DNA from 2 places in the Kosakonia pseudosacchari genome. Region 2 is predicted to be linked to the other one. Evidence: predicted binding sites of a transcription regulator. Region 2 holds the regulator's gene; the other holds the start of a gene.

Region 1 (3,425 bases), 110 kb from region 2:
CACCCGAAGACGCCTTCGATTCAGGATCATCGCCCGCGGCCATGCTATCTAATGCATTGTCTTCAAAGCAATCGAGGGAGTCGTTTTGCCCGGAACGCAAACGGAACTCTTCGTCCTGTTCCTGTGCTTGCGCCGCTAATTCCGGATTAATCTCGCGTTTGATTTCGACGCCGAGCCCGCGAAATGCCTCTGCCTGAGCCAGCAGATTGCCGCGCCCGGAACTCAGTTTTTTCATCGCCTGGCGGTAATTTTCCTGGGCTTTATCCAGGCTCTGACCAATGGATGACATGTCGTCAACGAACAGGCGCATTTTGTCATACAGGCGGCTCGCCCGCTCCGCGATCTGCTGCGCATTGCGGCTTTGATGTTCATAACGCCACAGGTTGGCGATAGTTCGCAGCGCCACCAGCAATGTCGTCGGGCTGACCAGCATGATGTTATTTTTCAGCGCTTCGGTGATCAGTTCAGGCTGTCTGTCCAGCGCAATCAAAAAGGCCGGCTCCACCGGAATAAACATCAAGACATAATCCAGGCTACGCAGCCCCGGCAGTTGCTGATAATCCTTACGACCAAGCAGGCGAATATGGTTTCGTACCGAGGCGATATGTTCCTGTAGCGCTCCTTCGCGCGTAAAGTCGTCGTCGGCATTGAAATAACGTTCGTAAGCGACCAGCGTCATTTTGGCGTCGATCACCACATCTTTGCCCTGCGGCAGACGCACGATCACATCCGGTTGCATCCGCGCGCGATGGTCATTTTCAATACTGACCTGGGTTTCGTATTCATAACCTTCACGTAAACCAGAGGCTTCCAGCACGCGGGTCAGCACCACTTCCCCCCAGTTACCCTGGGTTTTGTTATCGCCTTTCAGCGCCCGTGTCAGGTTTATCGCTTCCTGCGCCATCTGGGCATTCAGCTGTTGCAGGTTGCGAATTTCATGTGCCAGCGTGTGGCGTTCACGCGCTTCCTGACCAAAACTCTCCTGCACCTGACGGCGAAAACCATCAAGTTGCTCGCGCAGCGGCGTTAGCAGACCGTTCAGGCTTTGCCGGTTTTGTTCATCCACGCGGCGATTGCTCTGCTCGAAGATACGATTAGCAAGATTTTCAAACTGTTCGCTCAACCGCTGCTCGCTGCTGTGCATCTGGCGTAGCTTCTCTTCAGCATGCAACTGAGTAGATTCAAGCCGGGTCGTCACTTCGCGTAAATCCGCTTCCAGCGAGCTATTGATATGTTGCAGGCTACGCAGCTCGTTATTGAGCAACCCGCACTCTTCGCGCCAGTGTTCGTTTTGGGTTATCTGCTGCCGGGCGGCGCTCAGTTCGCTAAAGACATCACGCTGCTCCGCGAGCAGATCCGCCTGCTGCTGCGCCCCTCGCCAGCTTGCTGCCAGCCAGCCGACCAGTAAACCCGCCAGCGCAACGGCTGCCATGACGATGATTGAAGTGTCCACCACGTCCCCTTAGTGATAACGCCTGTAGCGGAGGATTGTGCTGTATAAACGTCCAGTTTGGAAGGGGTTTTCCTGCGAAGCAGTACGCAAAAAGAAAAGGCCGAACGCATCGGCCTTTGCAAAAGGGAAGGCGAATTACAGAAGACGACGCGCCGCTTCCACCACGATTTTCACCGCGTGGCTTTCGGTCTGCTTCATGGTTTCCGCATTCGGGATCTCTTGCTGGGTGCGGTTTACAATCACACCGGCAACCATGCCTGCACGCAGCCCCTGGCTTGCGCACATGGTCAGCAGCGTGGCGGATTCCATTTCATAGTTCATCACGCCCATGGACTGCCACTCTTCCATGGAACCTTTAAAGCGGTTCACCACGCGACCAGAGAAGGTGTCGTAACGCTCCTGGCCTGGGTAGAAGGTGTCGGAAGAGGCGGTAACGCCGATATGTTTCGTTGCGCCAATCGCATCCGCTGCGGCAACCAGCGCGGTAGTGCACTCAAAATCCGCCACCGCCGGGTACTCCATCGGTGCAAAGTGCAGGCTCGCGCCGTCAAGGCGCACGGACGCGGTGGTGATCAACACGTCGCCAACATTAATGTGCGGCTGAATCGCACCGGTGGTGCCCACACGCAGGAAAGTGCGGATGCCAAGCTGCGCCAGTTCTTCAACGGCGATAGAGGTTGACGGGCCGCCGATGCCGGTGGAACAAACGATAACCGGTTTGCCATCCAGCTCTGCGCGCCAGCTGGTAAATTCGCGGTGAGATGCCAGTTTGACCGGCTTATCCATCAGCGCGGCGATCTTTTCCACACGCTCCGGATCGCCAGGGACGATGGCCAGCGTAGCCCCTTGTAAATCGTTTTTGGTGAGGCCGAGATGAAAAACATCAGACTTGGACATAACAGACTCCTCTGTGGTCGGTTTTATCAGTAGAGGCAAAAAGATACTTTACAGAAGGCACGGATATAATTTCGTGACTGATATCACCATGAATAAAACTGATTGCATTTCATTTCCATAAATTAGTGATTTACATCACATTAACACGACACATCCCACAACTCAGCAGCAAAGATAGTCTACGGCACGGTGATTTGCGCGCGCGGCAGGCCTTCCCGTCTATAGTTATTGAAGCGCTAAAAAAGGTATGGAGAATGCCATGACAACCAACAACACACCAGGCTTTGCACCTGCGGCTTCACCTCTCGCTTCAACCGTTGTTCACACGCCGGAAGACGCCTTAATCGCAGGCGAAACGTCTATTCCGACACAGGGCGAAAATATGCCCGCTTTTCACGCCCGACCGAAAAATGCCGAAGGCCCATTGCCGATTGTCATTGTGGTGCAGGAAATTTTCGGCGTGCATGAGCATATTCGCGATCTGTGCCGCCGTCTGGCACTGGAAGGCTATCTCGCCATCGCGCCGGAGCTCTATTTCCGTCAGGGCGATCCAAATGATTTCGCCGATATTCAAACCCTGCTAAGCGGCCTGGTAAGCAAAGTACCGGACGCGCAAGTGCTCGCCGACCTGGATCATGTCGCCAGTTGGGCAGCGCGCAACGGCGGGAACGCGCATCAGCTGTTAGTGACCGGTTTTTGCTGGGGCGGACGCATCGCCTGGCTGTATGCCGCGCACAATCCGCAGTTGAAAGCCGCCGTCGCCTGGTATGGCAAGCTGGTGGGGGAGAAATCGCTCAATTCTCCGCGTCACCCGGTGGATATCGCCACTGAACTTACCGCGCCAGTGCTCGGTTTATATGGCGCACAGGATACCGGTATTCCGCTGGAGAGTGTGGAAACCATGCGCCAGGCGCTCAGAGCCGCGAACGCCAAGGCTGAAATCATCGTCTACCCCGAAGCGGGTCACGCGTTTAATGCGGACTACCGCCCAAGCTATCACGCAGAATCCGCCGCCGATGGCTGGCAGCGGATGCTGGCATGGTTTGCGCAGTACGTTAAAAAATAAGTTTTTTTG
Region 2 (3,425 bases):
TGACCTGCCAAATCAGATAATGCCCGGCAAGCTGTTGTAGCGCGGGGAGCGACGTTAACAACGCGATAATTTGCTGACCCGCCAGTGCATAGACAACGGCAAAGAACAGCGCTACCAGACCGGTCTGCCGGCAAGCAGCCCGCCAGATATGCATCAATTGGCTGCCATCTCTGGCACCGTAAGCCTGCCCGGAATGCGCTTCAACCGCATACGCGAAACCATCCAGCGCATAGGCGGTAAAGGTCAAAAACATCATCAGTACCGCGTTTGCCGCCACTGTCTCATCCCCGAGGCGGGCGCCAAACACCGTTATCGAACCAAAGCAGAGTTGCAGCAGCAGCGAACGCAACATGATATCGCGGTTCAGCGCCAGCAAACGCCGCACGCCGCCGCGCCAGGTATTTTTCAGCGTCAGCAATGAAATGCCGCGCATCACCAGTACGTGTCGCACCATCCATAAGCCAATGGCGAAAGTGGCATATTCCGCGATGACCGTGGCAAGTGCCGCGCCTTGCACATTCATATGCAGCCCCATGACCAACCACAGATCGAGCACGATATTGAGCAGATTCCCCACCACCAGCAATATCACCGGTGCGCGCGCATACTGTACGCCGAGCAGCCAACCGAGCAATACCAGATTGCCCAGCGAAGCGGGTGCACTCAACCAGCGAATATCAAGGAACCGCCGCGCCTGTTCCAGTACCGCCTCGCTACCGCCGGTGATATGCAGCGCCAGGTCGATAAGCGGCGTGCGCAGCAGCGCAATCAACACACCGGCCCCAAGCGCCAGCAGCAAAGGCTGGACTAACGCCCGCGCTAGCGCGGGCGCATTTTTCGCGCCGAATGCCTGAGCTGTCAGGCCGGTGGTGCTCATGCGCAAAAAGAGCAGCAGCATAAAGAGGAAACTGGTCGCCGTTGCGCCAATCGCCACACCGCCCAGGTAAACCGGGCTATCCAGATGCCCCACCACAGCCGTATCCACCAGACCCAGCAATGGGACGGTGATATTCGAGAAGATCATCGGCAGCGCAAGTCGCCAGAGCGCTTTATCGGACCCGGTTAGCAGTGGCATGGTATGCATGTAAAAGTGAGTGAGGGAAAAGAAGAGATCGCTGCGGAACCTGAATCAGCCCCGCAGCAAAACGAATGTGCGTTACAGCCACGCGCCATTACGAATGACACCGACCGCTAACCCTTCGATGGTGAAGTTTTGATCGCGCAGATCGACGACGATCGGAGAAAACTCGCTGTTTTCCGGCAACAGTTCGACGGTGTTACCCTGTTTTTTCAAACGCTTGACCGTTACTTCGTCTTCAATACGCGCAACAACAACCTGGCCGTTACGCACATCCTGCGTTTTGTGCACCGCCAGCAGATCGCCATCCATAATGCCAATGTCACGCATCGACATGCCGCTAACGCGCAACAGGAAATCTGCATGAGGTTTAAAGAGGCTCGGATCGACCTGGTAATGACCTTCGATATGCTGCTGCGCCAGCAGCGGCTCACCCGCAGCGACGCGACCAATCAGCGGTAAGCCAATATCGTCCTCTTCTTCTTCAAGCAGCAGGCGAAGGCCGCGTGATGCGCCCGAAACGATTTCGATAACCCCTTTGCGCGCCAGCGCTTTGAGGTGTTCTTCCGCCGCATTTGGGGAACGGAACCCCAATTGCTGTGCGATTTCCGCACGCGTTGGTGGCATACCGGTTTGAGTGATGCGATCGCGAATAAGATCGAACACCTCTTGCTGCCTGGCCGTTAATGCTTTCATCCCGCCCCCTGGGTGTATATACAGTTATGCTGTGAGTATATACAGCTAAAGGCGATTTTGGAACCAAATTTAAGCAAAAAACCAGGGCGTTATCGAATTCTGGAAGCGTTATCCAAAATGTGACCAGAGTAATGCGATCCAGGTAAAGAGCGCCAGCAGGATGGACATCAGCACCGCCGCCGACCCCATATCCTTCGCCCGCCCGGAAAGTTCATGGAATTCCGCACCAATACGGTCTACCACAGCTTCGATGGCGCTGTTCAGAATTTCGACAATCATCACCAGCGTCACAGAACCAATCAGCAGTACGCGCGTCATTGTGTCAATATCGAGCCAGCAAGCGATTATAATTGCCAGGATAACCGCAACGGATTCCTGACGAAATGCCGCTTCATTAATCCAGGCGGCGCGAACGCCTTTCCAGGAATATCCAGCGGCTTTAATGATCCGGGTGAAACCGGTGGTATTATTAGCCATTTAAAAGAACCTTTTTATTAAATTGGCGTCAATGTCTCAGCAAGCGCGCAGCGGTACAACAGAAATTATGTGCGCTTTCTGATATTCTTGCGGCGCAATGGCACTATTAACCAGAGGCTTTACATCCTTTATGTCCGGCTGGCCACGAATTTACTACAAATTACTGAATTTACCATTAAGCGTGCTGGTAAAAAGTAAATCGATTCCCGCAGAACCTGCACAGGAACTGGGTCTCGATACATCACGCCCCATCATGTATGTGCTGCCTTATAACTCAAAGGCAGATTTACTGACTTTACGCGCGCAGTGTCTGGCGCATGAGCTGCCCGATCCCCTGGAACCGCTGGAAATCGACGGCGCTTTGCTGCCGCGTTTCGTGTTTATCCACGGCGGCCCGCGTGTGTTCACGTATTACGCGCCGAAAGAAGAGTCGATCAAGCTGTTCCACGACTACCTGGATTTACATCGCAGCCATCCCGATTTGGATGTGCAAATGGTGCCGGTATCGGTGATGTTTGGTCGTTCGCCAGGGCGTGAAAAAGGCGAAATTAACCCGCCGCTGCGCATGCTGAATGGCATCCAGAAATTCTTTGCGGTTTCCTGGCTTGGCCGCGACAGCTTTGTGCGTTTTTCACCACCGGTTTCGCTGCGCCGGATGGCGACCGAGCACGGCACCGATAAAATTATCGCGCAGAAACTGGCGCGCGTGGCGCGTATGCACTTTGCCCGCCAGCGTCTGGCTGCGGTAGGCCCACGACTGCCGGCTCGCCAGGATTTGTTTAACAAATTACTCTCGTCCAAAGCGATTGCCCGCGCCGTTGAAGATGAAGCGCGCAGCAAAAAAATCTCCCATGATAAGGCGCAGCAAAACGCCATCGCGCTGATGGAAGAGATTGCCGCGAACTTCTCCTACGAGATGATTCGCCTGACCGACCGCATTCTGGGTTTTACCTGGAACCGTCTCTATCAGGGTATCAACGTGCATAATGCAGAGCGCGTACGCCAGCTGGCGCATGACGGCCACGAAATTGTCTATGTGCCCTGCCACCGTAGCCATATGGACTACCTGCTGCTCTCCTATGTGCTCTATCACCAGGGGCTGGTGCCGCCGCATATCGCTGCTGGTATCAACCTGAATTTCTGGCCCGCCGGACCGATTTTCCGCCGGCTGGGC

Evidence for each region. The regulator LexA, encoded in region 2, represses DNA repair genes until DNA is damaged. The targets are predictions, from matches to a motif close to TNCTGTATGTACATACAGNA.
Region 1: the regulator LexA is predicted to act here: its motif matches at 1,492-1,511, upstream of rmuC (DNA recombination protein RmuC).

Annotation. Positions count from the first base shown of each region.
Region 1 covers NZ_CP063425.1:198,165-201,589, reverse strand. Annotated here, with positions in the region: gene rmuC (DNA recombination protein RmuC) at 1-1,453, opposite strand, end outside; gene udp (uridine phosphorylase) at 1,589-2,350, opposite strand; gene IP581_RS00940 (dienelactone hydrolase family protein) at 2,610-3,416, shown strand.
Region 2 covers NZ_CP063425.1:309,226-312,650, reverse strand. Annotated here, with positions in the region: gene dinF (MATE family efflux transporter DinF) at 1-1,075, opposite strand, end outside; gene lexA (transcriptional repressor LexA) at 1,157-1,774, opposite strand; gene IP581_RS01450 (diacylglycerol kinase) at 1,883-2,251, opposite strand; gene plsB (glycerol-3-phosphate 1-O-acyltransferase PlsB) at 2,382-3,425, shown strand, end outside.